DNA from 3 places in the Anaerotignum lactatifermentans genome. Region 2 is predicted to be linked to each of the others. Evidence: riboswitches for the same ligand, from Rfam matches in the RefSeq annotation. Region 2 holds a riboswitch; each other region holds the start of a gene.
The links. A riboswitch is a leader RNA that binds a small molecule or an ion and turns the genes downstream of it on or off. The one in region 2 is predicted to bind thiamine pyrophosphate.
Positions count from the first base shown of each region.

Region 1: another riboswitch for thiamine pyrophosphate. It lies ahead of thiW (energy coupling factor transporter S component ThiW); the one in region 2 lies ahead of tenA (thiaminase II).
Region 3: another riboswitch for thiamine pyrophosphate. It lies ahead of thiS (sulfur carrier protein ThiS); the one in region 2 lies ahead of tenA (thiaminase II).

Region 1 covers NZ_JADCKK010000060.1:8,089-11,183, forward strand. The annotation lists gene thiE (thiamine phosphate synthase) at 1-531, opposite strand, end outside; partial or broken gene thiM (hydroxyethylthiazole kinase) at 577-1,398, opposite strand; gene thiW (energy coupling factor transporter S component ThiW) at 1,414-1,929, opposite strand; TPP riboswitch at 2,028-2,132, opposite strand; gene INF29_RS11970 (L-lactate dehydrogenase) at 2,374-3,095, opposite strand, start outside.
Region 2 covers NZ_JADCKK010000014.1:52,807-55,901, reverse strand. The annotation lists gene INF29_RS05530 (threonine/serine exporter family protein) at 1-420, opposite strand, end outside; gene INF29_RS05525 (threonine/serine exporter family protein) at 439-1,197, opposite strand; TPP riboswitch at 1,398-1,504, shown strand; gene tenA (thiaminase II) at 1,576-2,235, shown strand; gene INF29_RS05515 (ABC transporter ATP-binding protein) at 2,257-3,012, shown strand; gene INF29_RS05510 (ABC transporter permease) at 3,009-3,095, shown strand, end outside.
Region 3 covers NZ_JADCKK010000009.1:35,702-38,796, reverse strand. The annotation lists gene INF29_RS03890 (thiazole synthase) at 1-749, opposite strand, end outside; gene thiF (sulfur carrier protein ThiS adenylyltransferase ThiF) at 783-1,421, opposite strand; gene thiS (sulfur carrier protein ThiS) at 1,424-1,621, opposite strand; TPP riboswitch at 1,805-1,910, opposite strand; gene INF29_RS03875 (AAA family ATPase) at 2,051-2,968, shown strand; gene INF29_RS03870 (vWA domain-containing protein) at 2,968-3,095, shown strand, end outside.

The DNA of each region.
Region 1 (3,095 bases), on a different contig from region 2:
AACGCCGTCGATACCGCTGCCTTTGAGCTGCATGATGTTATTTTCATTGATACCGCCGATGGCAACCACAGGGATAGTAACAGCTTTGCAGATTGCCAGCAGTTCCTCATTTGTCAGGGACTGGGCATCTTTTTTGGTATCAGTATGGAACACTGCACCGACACCGATGTAGTCTGCGCCGCTTTCCTGCGCTTTTACGGCTGTTTCCACAGTGTTTGCGGAAATGCCCAGAATCTTATCGGGACCAATCATAGCTCTCACATCTTTATCTACAATGTCGCTCTGTCCCACATGGACACCATCTGCCCCGCAAGCCAGTGCAATGTCGATGTTATCGTTTACCACAAAAGGTACATGATATTTCTTTGCCAGCTGTGCCAAATCTTTGGCTTCTTCCAGGAATGTTGCTTCATCCAGTTCTTTTTCACGAATCTGCAGGAAAGTTGCCCCTGCTGCCAGCACTTCTTCTGTCACATCATGGAGTGTTCTGCCGTTCAGCCATGCACGGTCTGTGATGGCGTATACTTTCATGGATTCTTTCGTTGCTTTTTCTGCCAATTCCAATTCCTCCAGTCTTGTCCGTTTCTGTAATGTTTCTGCGTCTGTCAAACTGATCTGGTCTACCAGATGGGTGCGGAATGTGAGGGTTCCTGCGCCCTGTGCGTCCGTTTTTTCTCTGGCAATTTCACCGCTGACACCCATAAGGGATACGGCGCATACGGTGGCTTCCAGAATATGATCGGGATTGCCGCCGCAGAAGGCACCCAAAAGGGCTGTGAGCATACAGCCGCTGCCAGTGATGCGGCTCATCATGGCATCGCCGTTTCTCAGGGCAAAGACACGGTCAGCAGAAGCGATGATATCGATGACGCCGGAAATGGCAATGACTGCCCCTGTTTTCCGCGCCAGTTCTCTTGCCATATAACCAAAGGCTTTGTAGTTGTCCTCGGTGATTTTATCTTCTTCTGCCGCGTCAACGCCACGGGTGGAACCTGTGCCCACTGCCAGATGTTTGATTTCGGAGGTATTGCCGCGGATCACGGAGAATTTCACGTTTTCCAGCAGCTTTTTGCCGCCTTCCCGACGCAGTCTGGTAGCGCCTACGGCAACGGGGTCCAGCACCACGGGAACCCCTGCTTCGTTAGCGGCTTTCCCTGCCACCAGCATGGCTTCCACGTCCTCCATGGTGCCCATATTCATCACAAGACACTGTACCACAGAAGCCACTTCTGCCACTTCCTCCACTTCGTGTGCCATGGTGGGAGAAGCTCCTGCTGCCAAAATGATATTGGCGCAGTCATTGACTGTGACGAAGTTGGTGATTGCCTGCACAATGGGTTCTTTTTCCCTTACATTTGCCATCATAGCGGGAAAAGACGCCAGAATATCTGTTTTCATGAAAACGAACCTCCTTTATTTACGGTTGAGTTTTTCCATCATTCTTGCGAACATGCCGGAACGTTTCAAAAGGGTGATGACCAGTACGGCCAGAAAAGCACCCATAGCGGAAGAAGGCACGAATGCCGGCACATAGACCCAAGGGGTCTGCAAGTCCATGCCATAGATGTATTTCATCACCGGATATGCCGCAAATGCGCTCAAAATGCCGGTGCCGAAGATTTCCCCAATGACTGCCATATACAGCTTATGACCGGATTTCCGATACAGGAAACCGGACAGGAACGCGCCGATGACTGCCCCAATGACTGCCAGTGCTGTACGCCCTGTCATCATACGCAGGATACCGGTGATGAGGGCTGCCAAAAATCCCCAGTAAGGTCCTACGAACACCGCTGCCAATACATTGATGAAGTGCTGGAACGGCGCCATATTGGGGAACCATACCACAGAGGACAGGGCAAAGCCCATGCCTGCGAATATTGCCGTTAGTACCATTTTCAACACATGATTATCCTTATTGCCACCCATTTGTTGATGCCTCCTTTTTTCTTCTTCCCAACGAAAGGAGCGCAAACAAAAAAAGGATTTCCTTTTTGGAAATCCTTCGTTTCTGACGCTCTTTGGTGATTTGTGACACCCTGCATTCCCTCCGTTGGCATTATCCAAATCAGGTGTAAAGGTCGAAGTATCCTTCCTCTCAGCCTCCCTTAGAAGCTCCCTTTGCATTCTGGTGTCATTATAGTACGGTTTTTGTCCCTTGTCAACGTCCCCCACGGGCATAAAAAAGGCGGCTATGCCGCCTTTTGGAAAGAGGAATTGCTGTATGGAGATACAGCAAAGTGCCCACTTCATTGGATTTTCGCATGGCAGATATTCCATGCTGTTCTTTGGTACTTTTTTGAATTTTTTTCTTTTGTGTTTCTTTGCTTTGCTTTATCTTTTGTAATGGAGGTTGTATTGAGAAAATGGCAATTACGCTTCTTCGATGTAACCGATATTGGTACGAATTACATCGCAGGAATGCTGAAATGCTGCCATTTCTTCCGGTGTTAATGTTAATTCCAGCACTTCTTCCACGCCGTCTTTGCCGATGACGCAGGGAGTGCTGATATACAGGTCATGCTGACCATACTGACCATTCAGCTGTGTGCTGACGGGCATAACCGCTTTTTCGTCGTGGAATACGCAGAAAACCAGTCGTGCCAATGTGGAGCAGATGCCAAACTCTGTGGCGCCTTTACCAGCGAAGGTGACCCAGCCCCCTTCAATGGTTTCATGGAGCACAGCTTCTTTATCCACTTGATATTTAGGATTTTCTTTTGCCAGCTGGTCCAGCGGTTTGCCATTGACCGTCACATGGGACCATGGTACCATCTGGGAATCGCCATGTTCCCCCATGGTATAAGCCACCAGAGATTTATGGTCAATGCCGGTTTCTCTTGCCAGTACGGTTCTAAGTCTGGCGCTGTCCAGCCCGGTGCCTGTGGCAAATACACGAGATGCCGGGAAGCCGGAAAGTTTCTGTACCTGTCTTGCGATGATGTCGCAGGGATTTGTGATAACGATGAATATGCCGTCAAAACCGGCTTTCACAATGCGGCCCACAAAGCTGTTGACCAGTTCCACAGAATGTTTCAGTTCTGCCAGACGGCTATGGTCTTCGCCCATGATGGTGCCCACACTGATGACAACGA
Region 2 (3,095 bases):
CAATACCAGAATGATCAGGGAACCGATGGCAATGGCGCCGGAGAGTTTGAACCCTGTCAGAGCATTGGAATAAGTGGAAAGGATATTGCCTTTGATGGCAGCCTGCATGGTGTTGTAAACGGCGGCACCAGGCACCAGTGACAGTACGCCGGGAATCTGGTACAGGATGGAAGGTTCCTGTCTATGGTAGGAAAGGAACCGCGCTGTGGCAGTGATTGCCATGGTAGCAATGAGGGTAGCCGTTGTGGCGCTTTCCGTATAGGAAAAGACAAGCATATATACAAACCAGGACAAAAAGCCATTGATGCCGCTGTAAAGCAGTTCCCTTCTGGGGGCGTTGCAGATGATGGAATAGCCCCAACTGCCTACAAAGGAAAAGGCTGCCTGAAATACAATCATTTTCAATGTGATGTCTGTCATAATAACCTCCTGCACATCTTAAAAATTGGGGAAGATACTCAAAGCCATAGCGACGCCGGCGGCGATGGCACAGGCAATGAGGAAGGCTTCCATCAGTTTGGCATTGCCGCTGATGAAGTTGCCCTCCAAAAGGTCACGGATACCTTTTGTCAGGGTAATGCCCGGCAGTATGGGCATGATGCTGCCGACGATCATCATATCGATCTGGGTGAAAGGCAGAATCAAATGGAACAGGCAGGCCAGTAACCCTGTCAGCAGACCGCCGGTGAAGGAACTGAAAAAGTAAGATGTTTTTCGTTTGCTCATGATATATGTCATAATGCCCAGAAGGGTGCCGATGATAAAGGCGGCGACGCCGTCCCAGAAGGTGCCGTTGTATACCATGGTCAGACCGCCGGACGTGAGGGCATAGCCCAAAATCCGCTGCCATGGCGCAAAAGACGGGGCGTAGTGGATTTCCAGCACTTTTTGTGTGGCTTCTTCCAAGGTGATTTTCCCAGCGACAAAAGAGCGGCTCATGTTGTTGACGGCACAGATTTTCTCAAAATTAACGGAGCGGTCACTCACCCCTCTTGCCATGGAAAGGGGCCCCTTTTCTTCACGGGGCAGGCTCACAATGAGCATGGTAGACAGCGCCAGGGCTTCTACGTGTTTTCGTCCGCTGACGGAAAGAATACGCAGCATGGTATCCTGTACGCGGTATGTTTCCGCGCCAGATGTCAGCATGATCTCACCGGCGTCCAGTGCCAGATTCAGCAGCTTGGTATCGTCGTCCATTACCTTTTACCTCCAAACATTGTAAATTTCGTTGTTGTCATACTAAGTGTATTCTTTTTTTGCAAAATGTAAAGGGAATTTTCTGTAAAATTATTTCGCCTGCGAACTATTTTTTTTGTGCGAAAGTGTGAAAAAAGGGATGGTGTATACAAAAAAGTCATTTACATTGCTTTTCTTTTGTACTATAATAAAGAAAATGAATACAAAGCTGGGGGTGCCGACGCTGAGCGGCTGAGAGGAATGCAGATTCCAACCCTTTGAACTTGATGTGGTTAGTACCATCGGAGGGAAGCAATACAAGATGATATGGAAATTATAAGATTCTTTCCTTCTAAGAGGGAAAGAATTTTTTTTGTGGAAAAAAGGAGGAACATGGACATGAAATTGACAGAACGTCTTTATAAAAGTGTGGAAGATATCTGGATGGGTTATTTAGACCAGCCTTTCGTAAAAGAACTGGCAGAAGGCACACTGGATGTGGAAAAATTCCGTTTTTACATGATTCAGGATTACCGTTATCTGCTGCAATATGCCAAAGTGTTCGCTTTCGGCGTTATCAAGACAGAAGACCCGGAACTGATGCGCCGCTTTGCCGGTATGGTGCATGACGTACTGGACGGGGAAATGAACGTACATAAGACTTACATGGCAAGACTGGGTATCACCGAAGAAGAAGTGGCAAAGACCCCTTCCGCTCTGACAAACCAGTCCTATACCTCCTATATGCTGGATGTGGCAAACAAAGGCGGCCCGCTGGAAATCCTCATGGCAGTGCTGGCTTGCGCATGGAGCTATCAGGTCATTGGGGAACACCATGTGAAGGTGCCCGGCGCTGTGGAACATCCTCTTTACGGCGAATGGGTACAGGGCTACAGCAGCAAGGAATATGCGGACAGCACCAAAGAAATCATTGACTGCGTAGACGCTCTGGGCGAAAACATCACTCCCGAACAGGAAGCATATCTGACTGATATTTTCGTAAAATGCAGCCGCTATGAAAAACTGTTCTGGGATATGGCTTATGCCATGGAGATGTAAAGAAGGAGAGCGAAAGAAGTTATGCTGCAATTTGAAAATGTATCCTTCCGTTATGCCGAAGACGACTTCGACATGATGCGGAATTTGAATTTTCAGGTGGAGGACAGGGAATTTGTGTCCATCATCGGCGCCAGCGGCTGCGGCAAAAGCACCATTTTCCGCCTTATCAACGGTCTGGAAAAGTTACAGCAGGGTCGGATACTGGTGGATGGCCGCCCGGTGCAGGAACTGAAAAACTACAGTGCTTTTATGCCTCAGAAAGACCTGCTTTTCCCTTGGCGCACCATTGAAAAGAATATCTGCCTGCCTATGGAACTGGCGAAAGTTCCCAAGGCGGAACAGGAAAAATGCTGCAAAGAAGTGCTGGAACAGGTGGGACTGTCTGAATACGCCAAAAAGTATCCCAAAGACCTGTCCGGCGGTATGAAGCAGAGGGTAGCCTTTGCCCGTACATTGCTGTCCGGCGCGGATATGCTGCTGTTGGACGAGCCTTTCAGCGCATTGGACTATCTGACCCGTGTGGATATGCAGGAATGGCTGCTGCATCAGTGGGAGCATTACCATAAGACCATATTGTTCATCACCCACGACGTAGAGGAAGCTATTTTCCTTTCCAAAACCATTTTTATCATTCAGGACAGACCTTTCTCCCAGATGGAACGGGTGGAAGTGCCCCTGTCTTATCCACGCAATCGTGAGGATTTGAAACGTCCTGATATTGTGGAACTGAAAGAAACCCTCATTGAAAAACTCAGAAGGAGCGTGATGAATCCATGAAAAAACATCTGCCTTCTGTGATTCTGGCTGTGGTTCTGCTGCTGCTGTGGCAGGGCATCGCTATGATTATTGACGCGGCTTAT
Region 3 (3,095 bases), on a different contig from region 2:
GGAGAAGATGCACTAGCGCCTTTTTCCAGGGTTCTGCCAAGACCTGCCAGATAAGCGCTGCGTCCTGCTTCAATGGCTTTTTTGAATGCTTCTGCCATCAATTCCACATTTCCGGCGGTGGCGACAGCAGTGTTTGCCATGATGGCAGCAGCGCCCATTTCCATGGCTTCGCAAGCCTGAGAAGGTCTGCCGATCCCTGCGTCTACGATGATAGGCAGGCTCATTTCGTCAATGAGGATCTGAATAAATTCTTTGGTGCACAGACCTTTGTTGGAACCAATGGGGGCACCCAAAGGCATGATGCAGGCAGCACCGGCATTTTCCAGATCTCTTGCCACATTCAGATCGGGATACATGTAAGGCATTACGATAAAGCCGTCTTTTGCCAGCATTTCTGTGGCACGGATGGTTTCCTGGTTATCAGGCAGCAGATATTTGGAGTCACGCATGATTTCTACTTTGACAAAGTTCCCGCAGCCCAGTTCTCTGGAAAGTTTGGCAATGCGCACAGCTTCTTCCGCGTTTCTTGCGCCGGAAGTGTTGGGCAGCAGGGTAACGGTATCGGGAATATAGTCCAGAATGTTGGCCAGACCGCCTTCGTTGGCACGGCGTACAGCCAGTGTGATGATCTGTGCTTCTGCTTTTTCCACACAAGCCTTTACCAGATCCAGAGAAAACTTCCCGGAACCAAGGATGAAACGAGATGTAAATTCGTGTCCGCCTAAAATGAGTTTGTCATTGTTCTGCATGATAAAATTCCTTCTTTCTTCCAAAATCAGATATTATACGGTTTCTTCGCCCAGAAGCAGACGGGCGATCATATTGGATTCATGGGCAGCGCAGAGTGCGGCTCTGGGCGCCATGAGGCATTGTCCATGGGCAATATCGGTGGTTTCGTCGCCGCAGAGATAAAAATTGCTGCCAATCTTTCGGGTATGGATGGTGTTGCTGCTGCCGAAGCCTGCCATGCCGGAAGCACAGACCAGTTTTTTCTGGGGAAACCATTCCAGTATGCCGTTGACAAACATGGCTTTTGTTTCTGCGTTGTCAAAAGCTTCGCAGATGATGTCCGCATCGGCAAAAAGGGTTTTCAGATTTTCACTGGTTACCTTTACGCAGTCTGTGGTGATGTCCAGATAAGGATTGATCTGGAGCAGCTGTTCTTTCAGAGCATCTGTTTTATACATGCCCACATGGCGCAGCAGATATTGCTGGCGATTCAGATTGGTCAGGTCTACACGGTCAAAATCAATGAGGTGTAGATGTCCCACACCAAGGCGTGCCAGTGCGAAGGCAACATTGGAACCAAGTCCGCCTAGTCCTGCAATGGCAACATGCCCGGCATCCAGCTTTTCCTGATAGGCTGCTGTGTGGCGTTCCACCAATGCTTCATAGATTTCTTTTTTCGTAAATGGGTGCATGATCAGCCGCCTCCTACAAAACTGACAATTTCGATTTTATCGCCGTCATTGAGATATGTGGTGTCGTATTCGCTTTTAGGCAGGATTTCTCCGTTTTTTTCCACTGCGATATAAGTGCGGCGGTAGTTGTTTTCGTCAAGATACGCACCCAGAGTCATAGGTGCGGACAGGGTCAATGTTTTCCCGTTAATGGTGATCATTCAGAAGCCTCCTTTCCAGCAGCGACAAGAAAAAAGAGCTCACAAAGAAATACACCCGTGGTGGTGCACCCCTTCATGAACTCTTGTTCACTCTCAACGCTGCCAATATTCTGTTTCCGTAAAAAGTTCTGGCTTTGGTCTGTCTGTACGCAATAAAAATAGGGAGATGCAACGCATCTCCCGAAAATTCATTCTGTCGATTCCTACGTTGGCATTATCCAAATCAGGTGTAAGGGTCGAAGCAAAACTTCCTCTCAGCCCAATCCATTGAGCTCCCCTGTTTTCTTTTTACGAGAACAGTATATACACGGATTCTGAAAATGTCAACAGGCAAAATGACAAAAAGTATAAAATTTTCGGAAATATGCACATAACTTTACATGTTACAATGAGTCCATAACCAAAGAGGAGGAATTTTTTATGTGGCACATGGAAGAAGAATTACAGACAGAAGGGGTCAGCGTCAGCCTGCTGAAGGAAATCCAGAAGTTCCGCGAAAGTCATGAAGTGGATGCTTCTGTGGCAGGTCGTGTACCGGTGCCCCGTTTTTTATATTATGGCAAGGAAATCTGGGAAGAAGCGGCAGCAGCGTTGTTATGTGGGGAAAATTTGCTGCTGTCCGGTCCGAAGGCAACTGGCAAAAACGTATTGGCGGAAAATCTGGCAGCAGCATTCGGCAGACCGTCTTGGGATATTTCTTTTTATGTGAATGTGGATGCCGCTTCCCTCATTGGAACAGACACATTCCGGGATAATCAGGTAGTATTCCGTGAAGGACCCATCAGCCGCTGTGCCCATATGGGTGGTTTCGGCGTGCTGGATGAAATCAATATGGCGAAAAACGAGTCTTTGGCAGTGCTCCATGCAACATTGGACTTCCGTCGCTCCATTGATGTGCCGGGGTATGACAGAATTCCTCTGCATGAAGCGACCCGCTTCATTGCTACCATGAACTATGGCTATGCCGGTACCAGAGAACTGAATGAAGCGCTGGCGTCCCGTTTTGTAGTCATCAATATGCCGGTTATTTCCGAGGAAAACCTGCGGAAGCTGTTGAAACGGGAATTCCCTACACTGAAAGATAAATGGGCAGAACAGTTTGCCGCGTTGTTTCGAGAATTGGAAACAAAATGCGATAACGCAGAAATTTCCACAAAGGCTCTTGATCTGCGTGGGCTTATGGCATCCATTCATTTGATGGAAAAAGGTCTGAAAGCGGTTCGTGCACTGGAAATGGGTATCATCAACAAAGCATTCGATCCCTTTGAACGGCAGTTGGTGGCAGATGCCATTGCCGCAAGAATTCCGCAGGATCTGGACTATGGAAAGCTGTTTGGTGATCGCTGATGAAAAACAGAGAGATTGCGGAGCGTCGTGCCGTCAATCAGATTTGGAACGCCGCACAGGATTATTCCCTGCAGCCGGTGTATGTTGCCTTTGATGAGGACGGCGACGCGGATTTTTATTTCAATAC